DNA from 3 places in the Neobacillus niacini genome. Region 3 is predicted to be linked to each of the others. Evidence: riboswitches for the same ligand, from Rfam matches in the RefSeq annotation. Region 3 holds a riboswitch; each other region holds the start of a gene.
What was found. A riboswitch is a leader RNA that binds a small molecule or an ion and turns the genes downstream of it on or off. The one in region 3 is predicted to bind thiamine pyrophosphate.

Region 1 (10,076 bases), 2.1 Mb from region 3:
AAAACATGCTCGCGCAGTTCCTCATAGCCAACTGTATATTGGTGTAAGAAGGAGTCGTCTACGCTATTTTCAGCAAATAAAATATGCATGATTCCTAGTGCCAGTGCTGTATCAGTCCCTGGCAAAATCGGAATAAACCAATCTGCTAATCTTCCGGTCTGATTTTTATGGACGTCTATGACAATGATTTTAGCCCCATTTTGTTTGCGGGCTTTCTGTGCAAGCGCCACTTGGTGCATATTGGTACTAGCTGCGTTAATCCCCCAAAAAATAATGAGCTTGGAATGAATCGTATCTTCTGGGTCAATGCCGAAGCCGCCGCCCATCGTGTATCTATATCCAACAAAGCCGGCTGAGGAACAAATACTCCGGTCCAATTGTGATGCTCCTAAACGGTGAAAGAAACGTCGGTCCATCCCTTCGGCATTCAGATGTCCCATGTTCCCATAAAAGCTATAAGGGAGAATACTTTCTGGACCATCCGTTTCGATAATTGATTTCCACTTGGAGGTTATGGTAGCGATGGCTTCATCCCAGCTGATCCGTTCAAATTTACCTTCACCTTTAGCTCCAACCCTTTGCATAGGATATTCTAAGCGGTTCTCATCATAAAGCCGTTCCGCCATATGCCGAACCTTATTACAAATATTCCCCTTCGTCACAGGATGATCTGAATCGCCTTCCACTTTTACCACTTTTCCATCAACTTTATGTATCAGCAAACCGCATTGATCTGGACAATCTAACGGGCAAACCGATTTAAAAACCCCTTGTTTCTCCATATAGAGTCTCCTCCCCTGTGGTAACACCTTTGGGTGACAGGCACCATTTATACATCATTGTATATTTTTTTTCATGATATGACAGCTATGAAGGTGATGAAGTGCATAAAATTTTCTTTAATGTAAAAATGACTAATGGCATTTCTTTGTTAGTATGAGGTAAGTAGGTTCAAAAAGGGTTGTAATTAGTGTCCTCCTGAGGTGGACAGTGTCCACGAATGGTGACAGGCACCGAAAAGGCAACGAAAAGAGGCAAAGAAAGAGCAACGAAAGAACCCCCTTTACATATTGGAAAATTTATCATATTATTAGGGCAACGAAAAATTGCATACGGTTTTTGCACTAGGGGAGCTTTTTTGGCTGAGAGGACGTTTGTCCGACCCTTATGACCCGATCTAGATAATACTAGCGTGGGGAAGTGCAGGAGAAAATTATCGTTCGTTCAACATTGATATGATTCGACTGCATTCCCGTGGGATGCAGTTTTTTTGTTGCCAAAATATCAATGGGGGTATGTGAAATGTCTAATTTTTGTGGTATGAGTGAGATTACTGGAGCGCGATTTTCGATTTATCCGATGTCTGATAGGTTTGTAGATATTATTCTATCGGCATTAAAAGAAGTGGATACTTCAAAGGTTTGGATGGAAACGGACGATGTCAGCACATGTGTTAGGGGAAGATCGGAGCATGTATTTGATGTGGTGAAAGCTATTTTCCTAGAGTCGTCAAAAAACGGCGATCATGTTGTGCTGCAGGCAACGTTTTCAAATGGATGTCCGGGGGATTCGGCAGGTGATGCCTACCTATCAGAAAACGCTAATCGTTTAAATGAGGAAAAATCACAGAATATTAAACAAGAAGTGGCTGTTCAATTTGCTCTATACCCAATGGGGATTCCAACGTATATGAATGTCATCATGGATCAATGCAAACTGGCTCAAGACCAAGGAACGTTTACAAAAGGTGTTCACTATGCCTCAAGGCTTGATGGTGATGCAAACCAGGTTTTCGAAACATTAGAGGATGCCTTTCAAGGAGCACACGAAAGCGATTCTACACATATTGTCATGACGGTTGCTATGTCTGCCAACAGCCCATCGAAAAAGAGGGTGAAATAAATGCTGGCAAAATGGAAACTTCGTGAAGTCATAGTGTTATCCGTACTTGCTGTTGTTTTTGCTGTTGTCTATTTGTTGTTTCTCCAGCTCGGGAATGTCCTATTCGGCCTTTTTGGTTTAATTGGCTATGATATTATTTTTGGAATTTGGTTTATCGTTTCGATTATTGCGGCTTATATTATCCGTAAACCGGGGGCGGCTTTTCTATCCGAAACAGTCGCTGCTACAGTGGAAGTTATGCTTGGTAACGCCGTTGGCCCGCAATTGATCATCTCCGGTATGATTCAAGGTTTGGGTGCAGAAGCTGTCTTTGCCGCAACTAAATGGAAGAACTATTCCACTTGGGTTTTAATGGCAGCAGGGATGGGTTCATCAGTTTTTAGCTTTGCCTGGGGATTTTATGTCTCAGGATTTGCCGCCCTTTCGCCTAGTTATGTAACGGCCATGTTCTTTGTTCGCCTTGTAAGCGGGGCACTAATGGCAGGCTTACTAGGTAAATATTTAAGCGAAGGTCTTGCCAAAACAGGAGCGTTGAACAGTTTCCCGTTAGGAAAGGAACACAAGCGAAATGTCACTGTTTGAGCCACAGATTAAAGTAGAGGATCTGGGATTTAGTTATGAAGATAGCAATATTTTCAAAGACCTTTCTTTTTCCATTTTAAAAAATCAATCGCTTTTCCTACTAGGTCCAAGTGGTTCGGGAAAAAGTACACTAGCTTATTGTCTGAACAAATTATATCCAGAGGCAGTCGATGGTGTTATTACGGGGAACATCACGTTTGAGGGCAAAAATCTAAACGATTATAAACCGGGTGAACTCAACCAAAAAATAGGGATTGTTTTTCAAGATCCAGAGAGCCAATTCTGCATGCTGACCGTGGAAGAAGAAGTAGCATTTGGTTTGGAGAATTTTCATGTGCCACGGGCAGAGATGGAGGCAAAGATTGACAGAGCGCTAGAATGGGTAGGCTTGCAGGCTGAAAAAAAGACTGTAATCCACACCCTTTCCGGAGGGCAAAAGCAGAAGCTGGCATTAGCTTGTGTCTTTGCGCTCGAACCAGAGGTAATCATCCTCGATGAGCCGACCGCTAATCTTGACCCACAATCCAGCTCAGAATTAGTAGAAACGATCACCAAGTTAAAGCATATACGCCCGTTTACGCTGATTGTGATTGAACACAAGCTGGATGATTGGGTCGAGCTGATGGAGCGCTGTCTTGTCTTAGATTCTAACGGAGCCGTCCTTTTTGATGGCACTACTGCACAATGCTTTGGAGAATTTGCTCCTTTTTTAAAAAAGGAAGGTATTTGGCTGCCAAAAGTAGTGGAAGCTGGAATTTCTGCAAAGAATGAAGGTTTGTATAAAGGGGACCGACTTCCGCTTCGCATGCATGAATTACTGTCAGGGTTAAAGGATTCCAGCGCATTCTTAAAAAAAGAAAGCAAAACCACGACCCAAATGGAACCGATTCTCGAAGTGAACGGTCTTTATGCCCGTGGGCACTTGAAAAATATATCGCTGAGTATTCATAAAGGAGAACGGATTGCTTTGGTTGGTCCAAATGGTTCCGGAAAGACGACTCTATCCAAATGTTTAGCCGGATTACTTCCACTTACGAAAGGGGAGATTCAGTTTCTCGGTGTTCCACTTTCGAAGTGGAAGGAGAAACATTTATATCAATCTCTCGGCTACGTATTTCAAAATCCAGAACATCAATTTATCACAGATTGTGTTTACGAGGAAATTGCCTTTGGTTTAAGTCAAAGGGCAATCGTCTCCTCGGTTCTTGAAACAATGAATCTGCAAAAACACGCAGGTGCCCACCCGTTTGCTCTGAGCCAAGGACAGAAGCGGAGGTTGAGTGTTGCGACCATGCTCGTTCATGAACAGGAATTGCTTATCCTTGATGAGCCGACATTTGGTCAGGATGCCAATACTGCGCATGAAATCATGAGAGTACTTGACGAAAAGAATGGGGCATTTTTCATGATTACCCATGATATGGAGATGGTAGATCAATATGCGGATACCGTTTATGTGTTGGAACGCGGTGAATTGATTTTTTCCGGTACACCTGAGAGGTTGTGGGATAATCCTGAAGTCATTAGCCGTGCAAGACTGAAGCTGCCGTTTAGAAAACAGCTGCAAAATGAAATGGCAAGGAGAGAGATACATGTCGCTACATGAGGTGAATCCGAGTATAAAGGCACTTGCTATCGTTATTTCTATCCTGATATTATCGGCGTTTTTCGATCCAATTACACCGCTTCTAATCATTCTCTGGACTGTAACATTGACCTTTATTTTTGGCAGGGTTTCTTTTAAAAAATGGTTGCTGTTATTCGCTCCCTTTTTATTTATCGCTGTTATTTATGTATGGTCAACCATGTTGTTTCCACGGCTTCAAGAGGGGGACCAAGTTATTTGGCAATGGGGTTTTTTGACGATGACAGCAGAAGGATTTCGAAGAGGTGTGTCGCTGGGGCTCAGGGTGTTAAGCTTTGCCACGTTATCTATTATGTTTACCTTAACGACAAAGCCTACAGATTTTCTCCTTAGTTTAATGCAGCAATGCAAGCTGTCGCCAAAGCTTGCCTATGGAATCATGGCCGGATATCGGTTCCTGCCGTTAATCAAGGAGGAGTTTCAAACCTTGCAAAATGCCCATCGAGTACGGGGGGTAGCACGAGCACGAACTATACCAGAAAAAATACAGCAGTTGAAGCGATACGTTATTCCACTCCTTGCAGGAGCGATTCGTAAAGCAGAGCGAACAGCACTTGCAATGGAATCAAAAGGCTTTACCGGAGAAAAAAATAGGATATTCTATCGCGAGATTAAGCTTTCCTATAATGACTGGGTCTTTTTCATCCTTATGATTAGTGCCGTCGTTCTCAGCGTTTGTATCTCTTGGAAATTCGGCTACTTACAATTTTATAATGGCGAACTTTAAAACAAAAATGGGGTGTCTCAACGGACAACCCATTTTTTTAAATAGAGAACAACAGCTTGTTTCCCCATTTGGTCCCATGCCTGGATAAAGTTTTCACGGTCCACTTTTTGATTTTTTGTTCCGTAAGGGTTGTTAATGTATATATTTGTTGAGTCATAACCGGTTATGACGACACTGTGCATTCTATACGTTATGTTCACGTTTCCTTCCGGCGTCTGCCATGTTTCCATTTCCGAAATGGGAGCAAAAGTACTTGTCGTAATAACCCAAACAGGGTTCCCCTTGGTTAGCTCTTCAAGCAGTCGATCAAAAGAAGAATTTGTTAGGTCCGCCGCATTCAGGTAGTTTTGAGCTAGTTTAAGAATCGGTTCATGGTATACGCCTAATCCAGGACCATCTTCCATATTACCCACAAATCCATATTGGGATTCCCATATGTTCCATTACTATATTGTAAAGGAACTCTAGTAATCTCCTGAGCTAGTTTATTTTTTGTCACAGAAATTCCTTTATAATTTAGGATCATCGCTAGACTAGTCACTTCGCAGCCATTATAGAGACGCGGAGCATCCATTTGATTTACCAAGGGTACATCCAGCTGTACTTCCTCAGCGATATCTATCTTTTCTTGGAGAACCTTTGTAACCGGCAGCCCCTGTACTTCCGCATGGTTATTAATTTCTATCCCCGATGATTTTAATTCTGTATTAGTAAAAAAATATATAAAGCCTATTATCACCATAAATCCAATACTTAGGTTCACTAGTTTTTTCATAAAAAACCTCCTATATATCGTTAGGAAGGGAGCATAGGCAGTTTCATTCAATGGTATGTGAAAGGTATGAACAAATTATGAATGGAATGGGAAAAATCTATTAACCTATTAGATCAATTGTTAAAAAAATAAGACTGACACATTCCTGACATATTGCCGGCCTATGATAGGCAATGTGGGCAGGGAAGCATAAGTATTTACAGGACAAGATTCATTGTAGAGCTTGATTTTAACAAGGAAGGAAGAACAGGATGAAAAAATGGATTGTTAGTATCGTGATTTTGATTGTTGTCATTGGCGGAGGTTTTACAGGTTATAGTTATTTCTCCAATAAAAGCGAGGCAGTGAGTGGTCCACAAAATCAAACCTTAACGGCAGCAGCTGAGGTTGGAAATGTCGAAGTAAATGTTAGTGGAACAGGCAATATTTCCGTCATGAATGAAGAAATGATTATGGCAGAAGATAATGCCACTATTGAGGAGGTGCTCGTAGCAGTGGGGGACACCGTTGCTGCAGGGGCCGAGCTCATTACATTTACGGATGACGATATAGACCCAATTGTGGCACCATTCGCTGGTGAAATAACCGTATTAAATGTGGAAGATGAAATGAATGTTCAAACGAAAGAAGAGTTGGTTCAGGTAACGGACTATACAAATTTAGAAATGGTCGTAAATGTGGATGAATTGGACATTTCTAAAATCCAAGTAGGACAAACTGCTTCTATCGATGTGAATGCTCTGCCAGACCAAAAGTTTACTGGGACCATTAAAAGTGTTTCAAAGGAAGCCAATGAAGATTCAAGCAGTACGGTAGCTAAATATGGCGTGAAAATTACGATTAATGATCCAGTTGGGATTAAGGTTGGAATGACAGCCGAAGCGACGATTACAACATCGAAAAAGGAAAATGTTGTTACTGTCCCAGTGGCAGCGCTTCAAAAACAAAATGACAGTTATTATGTCCTTATTCCCTCGCAGGATCAAACACAAGCTATATCTGACAACGAGGAAAGCAGTGAGGAATCAACCATAAAAACCACACAGCAACCTGTGGAAATTGGGCTAAAAAATAGTATTACAGTGGAAATTGTCAGTGGTTTAACAGCAGGTGATGAGGTTGTATTACCGTCCCTGAACACTGAAAACAGTACCCAAAACAGGAATGCAATGTTCCCAGGAGGAGGAGGATTTCCTGGAGGAAATATGGGCCAAAGACCAGACGGAATGCAGAAATGGGATAGAGGTCAAGGAGGCACAGCACAATGATTGAGGAACAACCCATCGTAAAGATTAAGCACTTAAGCAAATTTTATAAAATGGGCGGGGAGACGTTGAAAGCACTGGATGATGTCAGTTTCACTGTATATAAAGGGGACTTTGTGGCGATTATCGGACCTTCTGGCTCAGGGAAATCAACGTTAATGAATATGATCGGGTGTCTTGATGTTCCTGATATGGGCGGTTATCACCTTGATGGAAAAGATGTTTTTACTTTGAAAAATAAACAACTGGCGGATGTCCGCAATCAAAAGATAGGGTTTATTTTTCAATCCTTCAACCTGTTGCCGAAGCAGACAGCCTTTGAAAATGTGGAATTACCGCTGATTTACCGCGGTTTAAATGGAAATGAACGGAAGGAAATCGTGATGAGTGCACTAAAAAAGGTGGGATTAGGCGACCGTGCGCGTCATCGTCCGACTGAATTATCGGGAGGACAGCAGCAGCGGGTCGCCATTGCCCGTGCACTCGCTGGCAACCCGCCAATTTTACTTGCTGATGAACCGACGGGGGCTTTAGACAGTAAAACCGGAGCCGAGGTGATGAGCTTAATGAAGGAACTTAATAAGCAAGGGCACACAATTATCCTGATTACTCATGATTTGGATATTGCGAAACAAGCGAAACAGATTATCCGCATTCATGATGGCAGGATACTTAAAGAGAAGGAGGCTGTTCATCATTGAAATTGGGGCAAGCGATAAAAATCGCCTTTAAAAATATAGTAACGAACAAGCTACGGTCGTTTTTAACAATGCTCGGAATTATTATCGGAATTTCTGCAGTAATTGCATTAGTTTCTCTCGGGCAGGGAGCTTCTCAATCAGTATCTGATGATATTTCAGGATTAGGGACAACGATGGTTTCGGTCTCGCTTTCGGGAAACTCGGATGAAGAAGTGATGACTTATGAGGATATTATGGAGTTTGAAGAATTATCTGAGGTAGAGGCCGTCTCTCCAACGGTCTCCGGAAGCGGTACAGTGGCCTACGGAACAACAAGTTCAGATAATGTGACCATTGAAGGGGTGACGCCTGCTTTTGAAAAAGTAGAAGGGACTTCTGTTCGTTTGGGAAGGTTTGTATTAGACATTGATCAAGACAATCGTAATAAAGTAGTGCTATTAGGGTCTAACATTGCTACTGAACTTTTTGGCTTTTCTAATCCCGTTGATAAAAATGTAAAAATTGATGGAACAACCTTTAGAGTTGTGGGAATTCTTACGGAACAGGGAGATGAACTGCAAGGATCTGTGGACGATAAAGTGCTCATGCCCTTTACGACCGCACAACGATTTTTAGGGCAAACAGTTGTCACTTCTGCGGATGTAAAAATGACCTCCGAGGAAACAGTCGAAATCGGAATGGCTAAAATGGAGCGGAACTTGTACATTGAATTTGGTGGTGATGACTCAAGCTATAATGTTCGAAATCAATCTGATATCGCGGAGGCATTGACGTCTGTGACGGATACTATGACGATGCTGCTTGCGGGCATTGCCGGCATTTCGCTGATTGTTGGTGGAATAGGAATCATGAACATTATGCTGGTTTCCGTAACCGAAAGGACAAGAGAAATCGGCATCCGTAAGGCAATCGGTGCCAAAAAGAAGGATATTCTTGGACAATTCTTAATTGAGGCGGTTGTTTTAAGTGGTATTGGGGGTATTCTAGGTGTTTTGATTGGCATTGGAAGTGCTGAAGTACTTTCTGTTGTGTTAGAGATGGAGATGGCGATCTCTTGGTGGGCAGTGGGAATTGCTGTTAGTTTCTCCATTTTTATTGGAATCATTTTCGGCATTTTCCCAGCTAATAAAGCAGCCAACCTTAGCCCGCTTGAGGCGTTACGTTATCAATAGAAAAAACAGGCTGAATGAGTCAGCCTGTTTTTTCTATTTGAGGACCTCGATTTTTACGGAGAGGATGTTAACTATTTTTTCCACCAGTCAGTCCAAACCGTAACCAATTGACCCTTCAAAGTTTTGTACATCTGTTCCTATAGGTATTGAGACGAACTATTCACCACCAAGCTGTTGAACCTGGTCAATAATACTGGTGATATCTTGAACGGTCTGAAATAACTCTGTATTTTCTAGAATAGCGGGGTCGAGCAGCCCGTCTTGGAAATTACTCATGAATGTTTCAATTTCACTGATAATCACGCTGTTTTGTTCGATGATTTGCTGGTGAAGCTTAGCTGCAATCTCCGGTGCTTGAAGTTCATTAAAAGCTATCGCAGTTTGCTGCATTTGTTGAAGCATATTTTGAAAATCCTCACCTGCTTGGAGATCCGTTATAGCCTGTTGCGCAAGAGCTGGGGCATTACCAGCAAAATCAGTAGCAACCGCTAAATAGTCTGTTGCTTCATTAACATAAGTTAGAGTGTCCTGTGCGTCATTGAGAAATGAACAACCGCCCAGCAGCAATAACATACTGGCAGACAATAGAATGAATAATTTTTTCAAATTAAAACCTCCGACTTTGTTTTGGTAAAATAAATTAAGGGCTAAAAACGTGGGCTAGGTTGAAGGGGCAATAAAAATGAATACGTTATTAGAGAAGCATTTTAGGGTAATTTAAGGATATCATAAAAGTAGCTACCATACCACGCAGTTTGTAAGAGAGCACTAAATAGTGCCTGTCATCACTCGTGGAAAATAAAAAAACCACTTCATTTTTATTAGAAGTGATTTTTCGATTTGAGTTGTTGTATGTTATGCTTATTTTTGAAGTTATGTGTTATTTTCTTTTGCAAATCCTGCTTTTTTCGTCTTTGCCGCTGTTCGACTATCGTAAAGAGATGATTACTTCGTTCTTCCCACATTCTTCTAAGGTGATCTTCGTTTTCTTTAGAAATTTCATTTATTAGTGCAGAAGGCTTCATATTAAATAAAGAGGCAATGCGATAAAATAAAAATAAATCCATATCTGGATGTAAGCCTTCTTCAAGTTGATTAATGTATTTGGTATCTACACCGCAGTATTCAGCGACTTGTTCAATGGTTAACTGTCTTTCAATTCTCAATCTCCGTATAATTTTCCCTAATTCGAATTTTCCATAGTACATGACAAATTCTCCTTCCCTTTTTTTGATTATTATATCTTTAATGCAGGGTGCCTGTCACCGCTCGTGGACACTTTCCACCTGAGGCGGACAGTATGTTTA
Region 2 (10,076 bases), 3.0 Mb from region 3:
GACTTCATCCACATTGGACTTTCTCAGTACCTTACGAACTGCACGTGGTATATAATCCATAATGTAATCATCTAGCTTCATATTTCGATCTTCATAACCCGGTTCACCCCAGTCAAGTAGATAGACATCAAACCCGCGATTAACCAAATATTCTACTAAACTGCCGCCTTTTGTTAAATCTAATACATATGGTTTATTAATTAGGGCATAAACCAAAAGAAGAGGAATTTTATGTTTTTTTGGGCTTTCCGATATATACCGATAAAGCTTGGTTTTATTTCTAGTCCAAATAAGTTCTTTCGGTGTAGGTGCTACCTCCGGCTGGGCATCGGTCGTTAACACTTGATTTGCCCTTAATGCACGTTGAAACATCTCTTTATATTGTTGCGGTGTAAATTCGATCAACTCATTCCAATTTGTTGGCATAAGAACGCTAATGACAGTTCACTCCTTACATCATTTAATTACTCTATTAACATATTAAAAAATTTTCCCTTCATGACACTTACATGTAGAGACCACCGTTAATATTTAACTGTTGTCCAGTTATATAGTCACCATCTTTACATAGGAAAACAACCCCACGAGCAATTTCTTCCGGTTTACCTAGGCGCTTTTGAGGAACTTTTTCGACAATTCCTGCAAGCACTTTTTCAGGAATCGCTTGCACCATTTCCGTTCCAATAAATCCGGGGCAAATAGCATTAACAGTTACATTACTTTTAGCAAGTTCAAGAGCAAGGGATTTTGTGTACCCGATTAATCCTGCTTTTGCTGCAGCATAGTTGGTTTGTCCAAACCCTCCAGCTTGCCCAATAATGGATGAGATGTTAATAATGCGGCCAGCATCTGATTCAAGAAGATAAGGTAATGCTGCGGATGTATTGTTGTAAACACTGTTTAGATTTACATCAATTACTTTTCTCCAGTCTTCTTCATTCAACTTTTTAAACGTGCTGTCCCTTGTAATCCCTGCATTATTAATTAAAATATCTAACTTGCCATAATGCTTAATCGTTTCATGTACAAGGTATGAAGCTTCATTGCTTTCGGAAACATCCGCTTGAACCGCATAGGCCTCTCCGCCAAATTCATTTATTTCAGCGACAACTTTATCCGCTAACTCTTTACGGATATTATAATTGATGACAACCTTTGCACCATTTTTCGCCAGTTCCAATGCAATCGCTGCACCGATTCCCCTGCTGCCTCCTGTTACGATCGCTACTTTATCTCTTAAATCTGCCATTTTGCCCACCCTTTCTATTTATCGATTAGATTTCTTTTTTCCATGTAAATGAATAGCGTAATTCTACTTTGTTTCTTCTTTTGATTTTAATAAGATAAGAATTTGATTTAACTTATTATCTAAATTCTTCATGTCTTTTTTTAAATTCGACAATTCCTTACTAAAGGAACCCTGAATGGCTTCATTATCTAACTTCTCTTCTAATCTTTCTTCTAGATCATCAACCTTTGCATCCACATTCACAATCAAAGATGAAAGGTTAGCAATGTCATTACGAGTGGGTATGTTCATAAACTCTAGGTACTTCAATGTTGACTCATCAATCATTTTTTTAAATTGGAGATTCATCTCCAAAACTTGTCCCATCCCTTCAGAGGGGAAATCCTTGCTGATTTTTTCATCAAACAATTTACTGGTTTGTGAATAATAATCCTTCCACATTTCATAAAAGTTAAAGCCTTGATTCATGTTTTTTTCCTCCTTATTCTTCGTAGACGTATTCATCATACTAACTATATGGAGATAATTAAAGATTAAAAATTGAAAATTATCAAAATACTTTTCTTCTTTTATTGACAAAATTCCACTATTTTTGCATATACCAAAAATTAAACATTAGCGATAACAATTCAACAATTTTTGAAGTTAGTAGAAAGAAAGCTTAGTAAAAAACGCAGCAAAAGTCACCCAAAACTTTACAAGTAAACAAGTTAATAAGTATAATTAATATTAGAGTCTAAATTTTCAGTACATATATAATATTCAGACTCAAATTCTATTTAGGGGGAAAAACGAATGAAGGTCAAACATTGGTTATTGCTTTTAACATTTGGCTTGGTACTAAGTGTACTAGCTGCGTGTTCCGGCGATGAGCCCAAGGAACCTGCAGGGACAGATGTGAAAGAGGAGGAAAAAGGGGAAAAGGTCCTTAACTTTTTAAACCCAGAAGCTATTCCTTCAATGGATCCATCATTAGCTACAGATGAGTCTTCCTTTATCTATTTAGCTGCAACAATGGAAGGTTTATATCGACTAGATGAAAAAACACAAACTACACCAGGGATCGCTACCGAGCATAAGGTAAGTGAAGATGGTCTAACTTGGACCTTTACTTTACGCGAGGATGCAAAATGGTCCAATGGTGACCCAGTAACCGCCCATGACTTTGTATACTCATGGCAGCGTGCCGTTGATCCAAAGACAGCATCTGAATATGGGCCGTATATGATGAACGGAGTAATCAAAAATGCTGAGAAAGTTAACAAAGGTGAAGCAACTGTTGATCAATTAGGAGTTAAAGCTGATGGCGATTATACACTAGTTGTTGAATTAGAAAATCCAACACCATACTTTGAAACATTAACGACATTTGGAACATTCCTTCCATTAAACAAAAAGTTTGTGGAAGAAAAAGGCGATAGTTTTGCCACTAGTTCAGAAAACTTATTGGCAAATGGTCCTTACACTATGAACAACTGGACTAGTACTAGTGATTCATGGGATTTGGTAAAGAACAAAGATTATTGGGATAATAAAACAGTTAAAATGGATAAATTAACCTTCAAAGTTGTTAAAGATCCACAAACAGCTCTAGACTTATATGAAGAAGGTACTGTTGATCGAATGGATTTAACCTCTGATCTTGTTGACCAATACTCAACAAATGATGATTATGTGGTATCAGCTGATACATTTGTGTATTTCTTAAAGTTTAATCAAACAAAATCTGAAGCATTAGCCAATAAAAATATTCGTGCAGCACTCAGCAGAGCTTTTGACAAGGAAGCTTTAGTAGGAGAAATTTTAAATAACGGCTCTATCGCTGCAAACGGCTTGGTTCCAAAAGACTTTACACCAATGCCTAAAACAGGTGACGATTTCCGAAAAGTAAGTGGAGATCTTGTCACGTATGATCTTGAGAAAGCAAAGGAGTTCTGGGCAAAGGGATTAGAAGAGCTGGGTACTGACTCCGTTGAACTCGAGTTTCTTGCAGATGATGACAAAACAACTAAAAACTTAGTTGAATACGTTGCAAACCAACTCTCAACAAATTTAGAAGGATTAAAGATTAACATCAAACAAATTCCAAAAAAGCAGCGTCTTGATTTAGATAAATCTATGGAATATCAACTTCAGCTTACAAGATGGGGCCCTGACTTCCTTGATCCATTTACTTACATGAACTTGTTTATTACAGATGGCGGAAACAATATGACTGGATATTCAAGCGCAGAATATGACAAATTAGTTAGTGAAACAGCTACAAAATTTGCTACGGATAATGACGCACGTTATGAAAACTTCTTAAAAGCTGAAAAATTGCTATTTGAAGATGCGGTAATTGCTCCTGTATACCAGGCCTCTAGAGCACAATTGGTTTCTCCAAAAGTCCAAGGAGTGTTCGTGAACCCATTTGGTGCAACATACGAATATAAGTGGGCAGATGTAGGGGAAGAGTAAAATCTCCTTACGATATAAAAAAAGAGGGAGAAATGTCAATTGGCATTTCTCCCTCTCTTTTATCTAATTAAATTTTATTATCTTGCCCGATGAACCGTCAAATTGACTTTACTTGTCTCACACATAAAAGTAGAGAGATGTACAGGTTCGTCATTAGCATTAAATGCAATTTTTAAGATTCTAAAAAGATTGGCTCCAATATCACATTCTAGTAATTTCGCATAGTCATTTGTCGCACCAATAACATCAATAATCTTATCATTACTAACTATTTCAGTCTGATACTCTTCAGAAAGGACTTTATAAGTTGATTCGTTCCCTGCGATTTTCTTTTCTAAATCTGGAAACCGAATTAATGAATAATGCGCGATATCGTAGAAAAGAGGACGGTCATTTACATACATAAGCCGTTCAAGTGCTAGAACAGGACTACCTTCATCAATTAATAGGTGCTTCGCAACATCTTCAGGTGCAGGAATAACCTCACTTCGTAAAATTCGAGAATTAGGTATCATACCCAACTGATGGCTAAATTCTGAAAATCCGCTTACAGATAGTAATTCATTATGGAACTTTTTTGATGTAACAAAGGTGCCTCTACGGGGAATTCGTGTCAGGGCTCCTTCCTTTACCAATTCCTCAATGGCCTTACGTATCGTAATACGGCTTACGTTATAGATTTCACAAAGTTCTGCTTCAGTTGGAATCTGCTCGTCCGGTTTATATTTTCCAGTTTGGATATCATTCTTCAACATTTGCCTAACTTGCATGTATAATGGCTGTGGGGTTGAAGGATTTAAACTCATACTAAATCCATCCTTATCCGTCATTTGACAATTATACTAATCATTATACATTGATTGACTACAACAGTCACCAAGCACCAAAGTATTGAATCGTCTTCGCTGCCGTTTCGGCTCCCAACTCTAAACATTTGGCAGTAGAAAAACCCTTCAATTTTCCATAAATAAACCCAGATATAAAAGAATCTCCCGCTCCCATTGTATCTACCACATCTACTTCTACTACACCGCTTTTATAGAATTGTTCACCATCATAAGCAAGTGATCCATTCTCACCTAAAGTCGCTATAGTAATTTTTGAGCCATTATTCTTTACATCCTTTAAAAATTGGCGAATAAAAGGATCATCCTGCGTATAGGAAAAGAATGAATAATCCACGTACTGTGGCAGGGTTTTGACAAGTCTATGATCTAATTGGTTAGAAAAATCAAAGGATGTCTGTAATCCCATTTCTTTAAAATGAGAATAATACTCTTCTACATGCCCCCAAACACCAGCATGTACTAGTTGATGATGTTTTCCAATAAAGTCAAGTTCGTTCTGTGTTAAGATGAAGTCGGCCATCACACCTTCATCATAATCTCCAAAAACACGATCATTATTGACCAGTTCGACAAAGGTAACAGCCGTTTTTCCGTTCTTCTTTGATAGATGAGAAATATCAACACCCTTTTTTGAAATCTCATTTTGCATTAATTCACCATAAGTATCGCTGCCAACCCAGCCAATATAAGAGGAATCAGCACCTAATTCTGTTAAATAAACGGCTACATTGACAGGGTTCCCTCCAGGATAGGCCTTCCCGCTTGTTTGGTAGACATCCATACAATTATCTCCGACTGTTGCAATCCTCATCTTTATTCCCTTCTTTCTTAAACATTAAGGAACGAGCACTACTAAGTAAGTAGTGCTCACAGGCATTTTAATACTCCATTTGTCGGTAATATCTTCTTAGCGTTAAGGGATGATTTCTTTCCCGCTCAAGATATACGCTGATTCGACTTAAGACAGACCAATTGATACTGACAGCAAAGTGTTTTCTAAACTCTTCACTAATCCCTTCCATCTTAAAATCCTTTGTATCAATTACAGTGAGCTGGTTTGTAATCTTTTCAGCGAATCTTTCCACACGGTCCATTAGTGGTCGTGTTTCATCTTCACCCTTTAGTAAAATAACACTCGTATCTTCGACCACCAATTCCAGTGTACCGTGGAAAAATTCTGCTGCATGTATCGACCTCGCATGAATCCATTGCATCTCTTCTAAAATACACATAGCATAGGAATATGTATTCCCCCATAAATTGCCGGAGCCAACCATCATGTGATAGTCCGTGTCCTTGTGCTTAATTGCAAATTCCTCAGCGGTTTTATCAAAAGCTTTCACAGCATTTAAAATGGCCTGCGGTAATAATGCCACCTCTTTTGTAAACTGCTCATATTGCGGGAACTCGTTATTGTTATACATGAAACGGAATACGAACATATACAGAAGCATGAAGAACGTATCAAAAGAATGTGTTTCAGATCCAGTTGTGATACAGTGGTCCACAATTTGAGTTAACGGCGTGTTCGGCTCCGCTACTAATGCAATGGTAGTTGCACCTGCTGCCTTACAAAACTCTGCTGCTTCAACTGTTTCTTTCGTTGTTCCCGATACAGATGTAAAGATACAAACGGAATCCTTGCTAAAATGCCTATTATTCATCACCATGAATTCAGCAGCAATTTCCGCATGAACATCAATAGTAGAATTCGATTTTAATATATATTCATAAGGATACATCATCGCTATTGTTCCGCCAGCACCAATCAGGAAAATATTGCTGTAGCCCTTTTTGCATATTCCATCAACAATATCTTCGATTTGCCCGCGGAAAGCAAGGCCTTCTTTTTCTACAAGTCTTAGAAATAATTCTTCATCATATTTTAACATCAACATTTTCCTCCTTAACTATATAACTACTTTATAATTTTATAAATTTAGTAAAAAACGAACTAACTTCCTAGTTTCACTTGTATTATGCAACTAGATTGCTTTTGTTTTTCGAGCCATATTTCTTTTCCCAATAGTAATAAACAGGGAGACCTGTTGCAATGACAATCAGTGCAGCAATCATCCCTTCTATTGGGGCCCAAGTGAAAGTTCCCCAAGCAAGCCATGCTGCACCAAGGATAGCTAAAATCGTGGTCAATCGCCAAACCGGCATACGATAAACGGGCTTATAATCCTCACGTTTACGGCATTTATAAACTGCAGCAAAATCCATAATATTAATGAGCAATTGAATGAGCGTAAAATATCCCAGTAATGCTGTTAAATTACTAAACATCACAAGAATACAGGCATATGCAACCTGAACAATAATAGAAAAACTTGGTGTTTCATATTTCGGATGAACCTTCGCAAAACGTTGAAAGAATAGACCATCCTTTGCCATTGCATATTCCAGACGAGGCTGGAACATAATGCACGAGCTCAACGATCCCAATATGACAATAATTGCTGTAACAGCAACAAATGAGGAGGCAACATCAGAGAGTCCCGGGATATACTTGACAGCGTCAGATACCGCAGCACTAGAATTAATTAATTTTTCAAAAGGCATTAAACCTATAATACAAACAGCAAGCAATGTATATAACGCCAAGACTATTAAAACTGAGCTAATAAGAGCTCGCGGCAGGACCTTTCCTGGATTTTTGAATTCCCCAGCCATAAAACAAATTGCCGCCATTCCCGTATACGCCCAAGTAGTAGCAGAAACACCACCTATTAAACTTGTTTTCACTTCACCGGACGCCGGTACATAGGAAAAGTTCCCAGGGTTTAAATACATAAGCCCCAATCCGATGACAATTAGGAATGGAATGATTTTCACGGCCGTAATAATGACTTGGAACTTGCCGCCTTCTTTTACACTTCGATAATGAATGGAAGTAATGATGAGAATGATTGCAATCGCAAGTAATTTTCCAGCCATACCATTGAAAAATGGTAAAAAGGATGCTACATAGGAAACAATCGCCAATGCCATAATGGCAATCGATGGTGGATCTAATGCCCAGAACGTGGCCCAACCATATAGAAAGCCCAAAGGTCTCCAACCTGCTTTATTTAGGTACACATAGCCGCTTCCGTTTTGAGGATATGCTGTCGCTAATTCCGCGAGCACCATGACCTGTGGAATAGCAATGATTCCGCCAATAATCCATGCAAGAATAGAAATAGCGGGTGTACCAGCAGCTTTTGCCACATCACCAGAAGATACAAAAATTCCCGAACCAACAGTCGTTCCAACCGCAATGGCAAGAGCTGCCCAAAATCCAAGTTTTCGCGTAAGAGTCACATTACTCATAAAGAGTTCCTCCAAGTCAGATGGTAAGATTCCTAATTCCTTTATTTTCTTAAAAGATTTTTTCTTGCATTCCTGTCAGTTTAATTTGATTAACCCTCCTTTTTGAAAACGCTTTTTTATTTGTTATGTCTTGTATTATAATCAGATATTATAAAAATTACAATAACCAATTTATTAAATATCTTTAAAAATTTTATTCATCACAAAAAAGACGCCTCCTTTAGAAGCGTCTTTTACCTATTAAACAAATTTTTATTGGAAGGAGGTAGTAGTTACCTCTTTTATTTTCTAATTTAGCCTTTCACAGCCTCCATTTTCACAGGCCATTCTTCAAGTTTATAAGCCATATCCCAAAACATATATTCAAGCTGACAGCTAATTAAGAAATGTTCCTTCATCTTTTCCTTTTCTCTCTCTGGTGCATTTTTTGCCCATTCATCTAGGCGGGCACAAAATTTAATCGTAATTGAATCCGTTATACTGCCATAAAAACGAATCCAATCATAAAAAGGATGAGAGCGATCGGGATCCACTTCCGTTAATAATTTCTTCCCAATCTCCCAGTATGTCCACGGACATGGCAATAACACAGCTAAAATTTCCCCTAATGTTCCTTCGTGTGCAACTGTAAGCATATGACGTATATATTGATGTGCTGATGGGGATAACGGATATCCATGTAATACCTCATAGGGAACACCAGCTACCTGACAAAAGTTATGATGTGGATGAATTTCACTGTTTAATATAAATGAAATCTGCTTATTAAACATTTCCATATCTTCACGATTCTCACACTTGGAAACCGCGATTCCATAGATTCGTATAAAGGAATTCAAATATTCAAAGTCCTGTTTAACATAATGAATTAATTGTTCGCTTTTTAAATCCCCCTTTGCAATCCCTTGGACGAACGGATGTTCAAAAATCGCATTAAAAATCGGATTTGCTTCTTTTCTCAATTCTGCTGAAAAACTCATCAAATTTCTCTCCCTTATTATTTATTAGAAGACACTAGAAGGGAGCGGCTGCATTTATAAACACGAAAAAGCCGCTCCAAAAATGGAGCGGCAGAATAGTTATGATAAATATTCATACACAGACTCCACTTTCCTACGCTAGTATGAACTAGATCAGGTTCAAAGGGTCCAAGATAACTCTTGTCTCAGCCATAAAATGGCTCCCCTAGTGGTCTTCCTATTAACTTAGTATTCAGTCTATATTCACTTTCTACTTAAGTCAAACTATTTTTACCGTTAAAAGACAAATCCAATAGTTAATCCCTGCCAGAATTCTTTATATCAGCCTCAACCCGGCTCATGAATTCTTCGACTGCGCTGTATCCTTGCTGCTTTAAGTACCAATTATTTGCAGCAGCCTCTATTAAACCAGCCACATCACGTCCAGGCTGCAGTTGGATTTCCATGCAAGGAATTTTAACACCCATATAGTCGGTATAATGATACTCCTGTTCTAAATCATTATATAAAGCGTCCTTTTCCCACTTCGTTAAGTGAATATCAAGGGATATCCGTGTTTCATCCTGGAAAGCCTTACGACCATATAAACGGACGACATTAAGCAGTCCTATACTACGCAGAGCCAAAAACTCTTTTGATTTTCCATCATGGGTACCCAAAATAGTTTGCGTACTCAGTTTCTTTAGGACCACGATATCATCCGATACCAGCCGGTGGCCACGGCGAATTAATGTGTGGGCCGTCTCACTTTTTCCGACCCCCGAATTACCGCGAAGTAAGATACCGATGCCTGATACATTCATACAAACTCCGTGAACAGATATCTCTGGTGCTAATTCCTTCACCAAGAACGCATCCAATTTAGGGATAAACTCTGAAGTTGTCTCAGGCTGTTTTGTCACTAACAAGGGAATACCCTGTTCTGTACAATGGTGAATTAGATAAGTAAGTCCTTCTTCACCAGCCGTTACGATAAAACATGGCGGATGGTAGTGAACAATATTGCCAATCCGAATTTTACGTTCCTCTCTGCTCAACTTATGTAAGTAGGTAATTTCCTTTTTCCCTAAAATTTGTACTTGTTCCGTCGGAAAAAAGTCAAAGTGGCCCACAAATTCCAAACCCGGACGATGCACCCGGGGCTGTGTAATGACCTTCTGCAGATGGTTTTCCCCAGCCAGTACTTTTAAAGAAAACCTTTGAACCAAGCTTTCTATTGTTACC
Region 3 (10,076 bases):
GATTGGATTTTTTACAAGATGGGTCCTTTTTATTTTACCTATCAGTTGTCTAAAGGCATGAATGGAGATATCTAGTATCTCTTCTGTATCATTCGTACACTCAAAGCGAAAAGCAGTAATTTGCACCATATGCCAATATTCTTCGATGGTTTTTGCATCGCTGAAAAAGCATTTTACCAGGTGGACAAAAGGTTGTGGTACTCTGCTGCTTACATAGGAATAATCTAATGTTGACGGTTCTTCGTAACGTTTATTTATCTTTTGATTATTTGTTTTTAAAAGATTACTAGTTTTATATTGGTGGTTCATTTTTTCCTCCTTGGGTAGTTCATTCGATGGAAAACGATTAAACTGATATAAATTGCTAGACTGCGAACCGTTTTTCCTTTCTGTTTCAAAGACTGTAATAATCCCCAATTCCTTTGCTTTCAAAATCATTCGTTTAAAGGTAGACCTGGATATCCCATTATCATCATATTGTGCATGAATGGATTTTAAGATGGTTCCGATTTTGGCATTGCATACGCCGGGAACTTTGGCTGCAAATCGCACGAGCCTTTTTAATCCGACCAGCTCTCCCTTAGTAAAATCATGCTTGTGTTCTAATAACCACATTTCGGTATGCTGATTAAATTCCTGAAGCGAACTAAATTGAGAAAACTGCTTAAATTCTTCTGTATTCCTCGATTTTATACTCATGATTACAAACTCCCTCTCATCACCATGTTTTCGTTTTCCTTCGTGAGATTTTTACGTGAAAGCTCACGGCCGGCACTTCTACAGTAACGAGATTGGCTGAGTAAATCGAATTGCCCAATTCTACTTTTGAGGGCATTTTTAGGGCGAAACGTCAAAAAACGCCTTCAAAAATGATTTTTGAAGGCGTTTTTTGCATTTTGGGTGGATTTTCAATTGAATTTGGTTAATTTCCTCCTGTCGAATCTCAAATGCTACGATCCAAATGCGGCCATTCTAATTAACCCAAGTATTTATGGTATAGCGACTTTGCTTCAGTAATATCCTTTGTTCCGTGTACTAAAACCCTTCCGTCTTTAAAAATGACTAATCGGTGAGTATCCATTGTATAAGATAATAGGTAAGGATTTCGCTGTACCGTTCCCCCTTGATTTATGAATCGTTTTTCTAAAGCTTCCAAATTACGTACAACAGGAACTGAAGGTCGTATTTGGACAGAATCTCTTCCACAAAGTACAGCTGACTTTGTTTGATTTTCAAAGGATAAAAATGGATAAGTGCGTTTCACGCCACAAGTAGGGCAATCCTCATTTTTCAGTTTATCTACATTTATAGAAGTATAATGGTTTTTCCATACATCAAAAGAAACGAGTTTGTTTCTTAATGAATCCCAATCACCGACCAAAATTTTTAATGCTTCACTTATTTGATGAGAAACAACCATGTTAACCGCGGGATTAATAATTCCTGCTGTATCACACGTTAATCCTCCTAGCGGAACTGTTTCTAGTATACAAGATAAGCAAGGCGTTTTTTCTGGAATAATGGTGTAGGATATTCCATAGCTTCCAACGCAAGCACCGTAGATCCATGGAACTCCAACCTTTTGTGAAACATCGTTTATAATCATTCTTGTTTCAAAATTATCAGTGGCATCAATGATAAGATTCACCTTTTCAGCCCACGTTTCAAGCTCTGCGACTGAGGCATCCGCAATGAATGCCTCAATGTCCACAGTAGAGTTAATGTCTGTTAAACGATTTTTAGCAGCGATTACTTTGGGAATTCGATTATTTGCATCATTCTCTGTATATAATTGCTGCCGCTGTAAGTTAGACCATTCTACATAATCACGATCAACAATCGTTAGTTTACCGATTCCAGCACGGACGAGTGCTTCGGCACTTGCTGTTCCAAGTGCCCCTGCTCCTATTATGAGTACATGCTTATTGAAGATTTGTTGTTGTCCCTCTTTTCCAATAGGTGAAAATAGTTCTTGTCGTGAGTACCGATTATTCACCCGATACTCATTCCTTCCTTTGGACTGCTTGCTGAAGCGTATCTCTTTTTCTCGATTCGACCGGCTTCATAGCCCAATCGTCCAGCTTCAATCGCTAATCTCATTGCTTTTGCCATTTTTACCGGATCCTTCGCTGCTGATACAGCCGTATTTAATAACACACCATCGGCCCCTAATTCCATAGCCAATGCTGCATCAGCTGGTGATCCAATACCAGCATCCACGATAACGGGTACAACCGCTTGTTCGATAATAAAGCTGAGGTTAACAGGATTGATGATACCTTGACCAGAACCTATCGGCGAGGCTCCTGGCATAATCGCATGACAGCCTGCTTCTTGAAGTTTCCTAGCTAAAACTACATCGTCAGAGGTATAAGGGAGGACGATAAAGCCTTCCTTCACCAATTCTTCCGTTGCCTTTAGGGTTTCAATCGGGTCAGGAAGTAAGGTTTTATCACAGCCGATTACTTCCACTTTAATCATGTCGCATAGGCCTGAAGCTTTCGCTAGTTTTGCGATCCGGACAGCCTCTGCTGCTGTTTTCGCTCCAGCCGTATTTGGCAGCAGCCTATATTTATTGGTATCTAGCTGTTCTAAAAAATTAGGCTGGCTTGCTTCAAAAATTTTCATTCGTCTAACCGCAAACGTAAGAATTTCTGCTTCGGAAACTTCCACCGCTTCCTTTTGGATGTCAAAGCTTGGATACTTTCCCGTTCCAAGCAACAAACGAGACTGAAAGGATAATGAACCTATTTTTAACATATCAACCGCCTCCTACAAAATGGACTATTTCGATTCGATCTTTATCTGATAATCTAGTACTTTGGTGATCTACCTTGTTTACGATTTCACCGTTTACTTCCACAATAACGACCTTATTATGAATTTCATAATGTTCCAGAACATCGGATATAAATACTACCTGTTCTGGTAATTGGATTAATTCCCCATTTAATACTACCCTCATGTATTTACCTCCAATCCTACTTTTTCTTTGTGTCTTTCTAAGTGAAAAGCTGAGAGTAGATCATCATTTTGCAAACTGTCTGCTACTAAATCAGCTACTAATTTCCCTGTAATAGGACTTAATAAAATCCCATTTCTAAAATGCCCGGCAGCAACAAATAACCCCTTCCATCTTGGATGCTCACCAATATAAGGAAGTCCATCTCCTGTCTGAGGTCTAATTCCAGACCACACTCGCTCCCATGCAGCATCCTGAATCTGCGGAACCAGTTGAGTGGCTCTTTCTATTAATCTTGCGATACCCTTAGGTGTAACGGAGTTATCATATGTATTTTCAATCATGGTCGCACCGATATAAATTTCCCCATTCCGTTTTGGTACGAGATAACAGCGTTTATCTGAAAAAATCGTTGTGTTGATGATCGGCTTTTCCGACCTAACGGAAAAGCATTCGCCTTTCACGGGATACACATGAATCTCCATTCCTGATTCACGCATTAATTTTGCAGACCAAGCTCCAGTGGCAACGACAACTTGATCACAGTTTACAATGCCATTGCTGGTTATAACGCCTTTCACCTGACTGTTTTCAAATTTAAAAGAAAGGACCTCCGTATTTTGGCGTATTTCCGCCCCGAATTGGACAGCTGCTTTTGCAAAAGCTTGTGTTAACTTTGCTGGCTGCACATGACCATCATTCGGGAGATACATTGCACCAGCTAAACTAGGTGACAGGGATGGCTCCATTTCTCTTAATTCCTTTGTATCAAGCCATTTTATTGCCGGATCCCACTTCCTTTGAAAGGTGACCTGTTTTTTTACTTCTAATGCGATTTCTTCGGATTCTGCAATTTTAAACATTCCTTTATTCACATACTCAATATCGACTCCGCTGTATTCAAATAACTCACCAGAGAGATCAGAAAACATCTTCTGACTTTTTAAAGCCATCTGGAATAAGGGACCGTCTTGTTCCAGCTCCGCTTGTGCTGCTAGCATTCCTGCAGCTGCACTTGAAGCTTGGCAAGCCAATTGATTCTTCTCAATAATGATTACTTTTCTTCCTATTTTTGATAGCTGATAGGCAATCGAGGCTCCGTTAATTCCACCACCGATTATGGCAACATCAAATGAATTTTCCAATTTATTCACCCCCTTTATTTAATGCCTTACGATAAGCCTTTACTGCCAATAATGGGTCACGCGCTTCTAAAACACCTGACATAACAGCAATCCCTTTTGCCCCTTCCCGTAGAACCTGCTCCGTATTATCAGGTGTTATCCCTCCAATGGCAATCACATCAATATCTAAATTTGATAGCATTTTTAATTCCTCAAGACCTTTTGGGATCTTACCTGGTTTTGATTGAGAATGGAAAACATGTCCGTATAGAACGTAATCTGCACCCTTCTCTTTTGTTTTTAGACCTTCATGATAGGAATGGATAGAACTCCCTATCCTAAGCTGAGGAAAGTTTTCTTTTACACTGGCTGCATCTAAACTATGAAAGGCTAATTGAACGCCTCTCGCCCCTGTTACGAGTGCAACATCTGCCCGGTCATTAATCATGATCTTTGATAGTGGTATGTTATTTTTTGTTAAAAGTTCGACGGTTTGAAATAGTTCCCTAGCACTTTTTTGTTTTTCTCGTATATGAATGGCCGTTATATAGGGATGAATATCCTTTACAATTCCCACTAACTGTTCGATTGCCATTTTACCATTGGAGATAATATGTAACTCTTTGCCATGTACACTCGTTAAAATACAAGTCCCTCCTATATGAAGATTCTGCTTATCAATGATCAAGTAAACAGCAAAAAACCACTTCCTATAGTAAGAAAGTGGTTGAAAAATTTGAAATAAGCATTTGCTCTCCAAATATTGAATTTCCCACTTCCCTACGCTGGTATTACCCAGATCAGGTTCATAGAGTCCCGAAGTAGCACTTCAATCTCAGCCTTTTAAAAAGGCACCTCTAGCGGATTTGATTCATCTATTCATTTGAAATAATCACCTTACATGGTTAATATTAGCACACTGATTAGAAATGTCAATTTTCTGATTTTGATTATTGGAGGGTATAACAAGAGAAAAAAGGTGCGAGGGAGCATTAAAGGGATACCCCTAGCACTTTTCTTGTAAATGAATAAAACAAAAAGAATAGAGTTTCCAAATCATTTGAAGATTTAGCACTCTATTTGTAATGTCCTTTGATCCTCAACTATTTGTTTCGATTTCTGAAGGACTTCATTCGTTTTCCTTTCTTCTCCCGTTAACTGTTTTTCTACTTGTTCAATTACGGTATCTAAATGTCCCTTTACCAATTCTAGTTAATTTCTGATTCTGTTCCACACTAATCATGTAAAACCCTCCCGATAAAATCAGTTTTAAATTTTCTATAATTAGATTAACAGAATCTTTTTTTATATTTAAAATGTTTATTTTGTTTCTTATTTATAGCTTTTTTATATAAATCGAGACTAGGGGGACGGTTCTTAAAGTGGACAATCGAAAGTTTTGCGCGCAAAAAGGCACCACTAGTGGTTAAACCTAGTTGTGCCTTTGCTGTTTTCTAGGTAGAAAACCCTACGCAAAAGTTTTAATTGTCAGAGAAGAATGAAGTCGTGGTCCCTGGTCTATGGGAATTTAATCTTTTTGATGACGGGTAGACTCTGAGCTCGTTTCATTCTTGGAACCTGCCTAGGGTTCCTAATGATGAAAGAATTTATTAGAAGAAGGCAGTGATTTAGTGTTCACTGAACGAAAAAAGAAGGAGACCAAATTTTTGGTTGTCTCCTTCTTTTCGTTTCAATTCATGAAGTTGTCTTCTATATCGGTTTTTACTTTTTAAAAAAATGTCGCCAATGGCCCAATCTGACACGCCAAGGACATGCAACAGTTACCTGTGTTTTTAGAGAACTTCCATTTTCTGAGCACTTTTAATCAGCTTAATCTCTCCATTTTTAGGGATTAATTCACTGATGTTTTCATATTTGTCTTCCCTTTTTGACTGGTTTAAGTTCGCCGCTACATATTCCTTAAAGGAGTAGCAAAAGAGTTTACGGGCCACTCTTCCTCTTTCACCAATTAACTTAAACCAATTTTGCCCTACATAAAAAGGATTCGTTAGGATTCTATCAATAACATATGCTATACGGTCATCTTCTTCCCCTGGATTAAATCTAGTTTTAGTAGAAAGAGCCAAGATAAAATAATTTTTAAATTTATCTATTTCTAGTAAATGAAAATGGTACTTCTCACGCTGCATTTGATTAATATTTCTTAGAACGGTTTTGATACTTTTTTCAATATCAATCTCAAATTTACTCGCATCTCTCCAAGTTGATAAACGAGAATCAAAAATGGAAAGTGTTAGTATATAATATCCTGCATACTTTTTGGGATCAAATACTTCATTATTAACTTGGCTTTCATCTTCTGGTATTACAACAAATTTTTTATAGTCAGCAAAGAAATTTTCAATCATATCGAATCCCTTCTTTCATACCTAGTTTAATTTGCTGAATAAAATGACTTAATCTAAATCTCTCTACAGCTAATTTCATTATGGAAAAAGTACCAGGGTGATCTACTCATTTTCTTTTTTATAGCGCAGTTCTTCTCGTAAACTGTCAAAATAACTTATATGGTCCAATGAATCGTGGTTTGTATGTATATATTTCTTTATTCATATTTAAAGTCCTCCTTATTCTTTCAAAAATCCTCATCTTTCACGGTTTTTAATTAAAAAGTCCTATGAGCGAATTGATAATTTGTCGTAACAGGTCTTTTGGCCGAGCCTGTTCCAATACAAGGCAGGGATTATTGTAAAAAACAACAAAAATAGAGTGCTAAAACCTTTAAAGATTTAGCACTCTATTTTTAATGGTGTATTATTCTTCTTTTTAAAGATTGGCTCTGTTATAACTAAATGTTGATATGAAAAAATAAGCGGAGAAATTCCGACTGAATTGCGAAATATCCATATTTTCTTATATATTAAGAGGAGTTTTTCCTTTTATATGATCCAAACCTTTGGATTTTGTCCTATTTAGAGCAGTTAAGCGGAAAATCTCCGCTTATATTAGCTTTTTGAGCTTCCTCATATACATTAAAAGGAAATCCTCCGCCTATGATTTTCCATACCACCATGAAAATCAACAATGAATAATAACAGAGCCTAAAGATTAAACTGCTTACTTATCAATGGAATGAGCTAAAATTGTTTCTATGCCAAAATCCCCTCAATTTTTTCAATAACCTCACTCGGAAGTTCAATTTCGACAGCTTTGACATTTTCTTCTACTTGGCTTGGTCTGCTTGCACCAATTAATGCGCTTGAAACATTTGGCTGACGTAAAATCCAGGCTAACGCAAGGCTAGGCAGCGTGATTTCTAATTCTTTTGCAATGTTCTCTAATTGCTCTACCTTCGTAAAGGTAGTCTCATTCAACATCCCTTTCATGAAGTTGTTGATTTCTGCATTGGAGGCTCGGCTATCCTCTGGAATGGTATTTCCTTTATATTTTCCTGTTAAAATTCCCTGAGCGAGAGGAGAAAAGACCACCTGTCCAATCCCATGCTTTGAACTCACCGGAATCACTTCTTTTTCAATATAACGGTTTAACATGTTATATACAGGCTGGTTCACGACAATTCGATCTAAAAGGAATTTATCCGCTACAGAGACGGCTTCTTCAATCTGAGCCGCACTCCATTCACTTACACCAGCATAAAGAATCTTCCCTTGACGAATTAAATCATCAATGGCTCTCAATGTTTCTTCCACTGGCGTTTCTGGATCATAGCGGTGACAGTAAAAAATATCAACATAATCTAAGTTCATTCGCTTCAAGCTCGCATTGGCTTGTTCAATCACATGCTTCCTCGATAATCCGCGGTCATTCGGTCCTTCACCCATTGGCCAGAACGCTTTTGTCGTAATGACATAGGATTCACGTGGATATTCCTTTAATGCCCCAGCCATCACGCGTTCCCCTTCACCACGCTCGTAAACATTGGCAGAATCAAAGAAGTTAATTCCTAGTTCATAGGCTTTATGTATCGTTTTCTCAGCCGTGTTATCTTCAACCGTTTTTCCGTAGGTTAACCAGCTTCCTAAACTTATTTCACTTACCTTTAACCCACTATTCCCTAAACGTCTGTATTTCATCGACATCAAACCTCCCAGAAAAATTAGAAAAACGACCTTCAGATACCACTATATAAAATTCGGACTATTTTTACAATTATGAAATACTCCAGGATTTGATTTGACGTTGTCCCTATAAATCGATTAATCTGGGTTTTCTTCAAGTAAGTGATTTAGCAAGTCTGTCATTTTTACTGTGTCACATACTCTTACAATTGCATCTCCAAATTTTCCTTTATACATATCATGATTCTTTAGAAAAATATCTTCAACTCAAGCGTATTTTGAGGTAAATGGTTAGTGGTTGTGATCAACTATGTTTTTTTAATTTACCAAACATGTTCGCTTGATTTTGTGCAAATTGTTTTGTTGGTTTATTTTTTATCACTTTTTTTCTATCTAGCAAAGTTGGTAAACTCATGCCGAGAATAATGGTTACAATACCTACTATTTGCAAAGTAGTAACACGTTCACTTAATAAGATAACTGATACCATTACCGCGATTGGCAATTCAATCGCACTTAGTATCGATGACATACCCATTCCAACTTTAGGAACTGCAATGGTAAATAATAAAACGGGAATAATCATACCAAATAGGCCCAATGCCAAACCATATATCCAAAGTCCTTCATGAAACAAAGTCCCATTCCAAATAATTTCTGGAGACTGAAAAACAGTCGACATTAAAAAAGCAAAGAAAGAAACTAAAACTAACCGGCAAGAGGTTGTCAAACCTGCAGTTGCCTTGCCATTCACAAATAAAAAGAAGGAATAACAAAGAGCTGCTGCTAACCCCCATATCCACCCTTTAATAGGTATTTGGGATATATCAACATCAATCAAACCAGCTGCTGGTATCGTTCCTGCTACTAATATGATTAAAGAGATCAATTCAATTCGGTTTGGAAATCGGCGTCTTGTTATACAGGAAATTAACATGCCTATCCATGTAAATTGAAACAGGAGTACGACTGCCAAAGAAGCAGGCAAAAAGTTCAAAGAACGACCATACAAAATATTTGTTAACCCTGTTAAAATGCCTGCAAATATAAGAATTTCAATTCCCTTAAAGCTTATTTTGGATCTATTTGTAAAAAGGTAAATACATAAGGCTATACAAAATCCGATAAAAAATTGGCTGGTAACTGCCTCTGAGACTGAAAAACTACTACGCATCGCTAGTTTTATGATGGTGGAAACTACACCATAACTACTCGCTGCAATAACGATCAATAAAGGATACATATACATCTTCATCATTCTACATCCTCTTTTATTTTTTTATGAAAAGGTACGAAAAAAGGAGCATTTCCAGATGAAAATGCCCTGTTTAAATTCCTCTATTAACGCGTTTGTGAACTAGTAACGTTATCGTTCTTTTCGTAACTCCCATGCAATCCGCGCACTTTCTTCTAATTCTTCTAGTATATAAAATGCTTCCATAATATCTTTTCCGGGTACGACCGGTCCATGATGGCTTAAAATCCAGCCATCAGAATCCTTTACACGTTTTTCAAATGCATGAAACAGTTCTTGACTTCCCGGTTTTTCATAAGGAATTAAGCCAACATTTCCTAGTTTCATTTTCAAATATGGTGTATGATCCGGTATACAATCTGATTCATTTAGCCCAGGTAAACAACTCCAAAGCACACTATACGTACTGTGTGTATGAAGAACTGCACCTATATCTGGTTTTGCTTTGTATACGGACAAATGTAACGGCCATTCTTTACTTGGTTTTACGTGGTGATATTGATTTCCATCCATATCAAGAACTGCAAACTCATCTGGTTTCAGCGTTCCAAAGCATGTTCCAGTAGCCGTAATATAAATTTTATCTTCATGTAAAAAGCTTAAGTTCGCGACGCTTCCCGTAGCTTTTCCACGTTGAAAGAGACTATGGGCAACCCATATCGCATGATTAATCTTTTTATCTAATGAATCTCTCA

Region 1: another riboswitch for thiamine pyrophosphate. It lies ahead of ACN6MT_RS08930 (YkoF family thiamine/hydroxymethylpyrimidine-binding protein); the one in region 3 lies ahead of ACN6MT_RS19570 (thiamine phosphate synthase).
Region 2: another riboswitch for thiamine pyrophosphate. It lies ahead of tenA (thiaminase II); the one in region 3 lies ahead of ACN6MT_RS19570 (thiamine phosphate synthase).

Annotation. Positions count from the first base shown of each region.
Region 1 is NZ_CP183883.1:1,909,070-1,919,145, forward strand. It holds gene ACN6MT_RS08925 (molybdopterin-containing oxidoreductase family protein) at 1-782, opposite strand, end outside; TPP riboswitch at 1,117-1,216, shown strand; gene ACN6MT_RS08930 (YkoF family thiamine/hydroxymethylpyrimidine-binding protein) at 1,303-1,902, shown strand; gene ACN6MT_RS08935 (ECF transporter S component) at 1,903-2,484, shown strand; gene ACN6MT_RS08940 (ABC transporter ATP-binding protein) at 2,471-4,090, shown strand; gene ACN6MT_RS08945 (energy-coupling factor transporter transmembrane component T family protein) at 4,077-4,856, shown strand; partial or broken gene ACN6MT_RS08950 (C39 family peptidase) at 4,874-5,631, opposite strand; gene ACN6MT_RS08955 (efflux RND transporter periplasmic adaptor subunit) at 5,883-6,899, shown strand; gene ACN6MT_RS08960 (ABC transporter ATP-binding protein) at 6,896-7,597, shown strand; gene ACN6MT_RS08965 (ABC transporter permease) at 7,594-8,769, shown strand; gene ACN6MT_RS08970 (DUF6376 family protein) at 8,926-9,375, opposite strand; gene ACN6MT_RS08975 (helix-turn-helix domain-containing protein) at 9,591-9,977, opposite strand.
Region 2 is NZ_CP183883.1:938,716-948,791, reverse strand. It holds gene phaC (class III poly(R)-hydroxyalkanoic acid synthase subunit PhaC) at 1-426, opposite strand, end outside; gene ACN6MT_RS04525 (3-oxoacyl-ACP reductase) at 506-1,249, opposite strand; gene ACN6MT_RS04520 (hypothetical protein) at 1,313-1,717, opposite strand; gene ACN6MT_RS04515 (peptide ABC transporter substrate-binding protein) at 2,045-3,709, shown strand; gene ACN6MT_RS04510 (GntR family transcriptional regulator) at 3,787-4,515, opposite strand; gene frlD (fructoselysine 6-kinase) at 4,583-5,368, opposite strand; gene ACN6MT_RS04500 (SIS domain-containing protein) at 5,436-6,449, opposite strand; gene ACN6MT_RS04495 (amino acid permease) at 6,535-7,872, opposite strand; gene tenA (thiaminase II) at 8,166-8,852, opposite strand; TPP riboswitch at 8,966-9,069, opposite strand; gene hprK (HPr(Ser) kinase/phosphatase) at 9,149-10,076, opposite strand, start outside.
Region 3 is NZ_CP183883.1:3,960,131-3,970,206, forward strand. It holds gene ACN6MT_RS19545 (hypothetical protein) at 1-699, opposite strand, end outside; gene ACN6MT_RS19550 (thiazole biosynthesis adenylyltransferase ThiF) at 977-1,996, opposite strand; gene ACN6MT_RS19555 (thiazole synthase) at 1,993-2,760, opposite strand; gene thiS (sulfur carrier protein ThiS) at 2,762-2,965, opposite strand; gene thiO (glycine oxidase ThiO) at 2,962-4,107, opposite strand; gene ACN6MT_RS19570 (thiamine phosphate synthase) at 4,109-4,846, opposite strand; TPP riboswitch at 4,847-4,955, opposite strand; gene ACN6MT_RS19575 (hypothetical protein) at 5,880-6,455, opposite strand; gene ACN6MT_RS19580 (aldo/keto reductase family protein) at 7,197-8,141, opposite strand; gene ACN6MT_RS19585 (EamA family transporter) at 8,431-9,375, opposite strand; gene ACN6MT_RS19590 (class II aldolase/adducin family protein) at 9,493-10,076, opposite strand, start outside.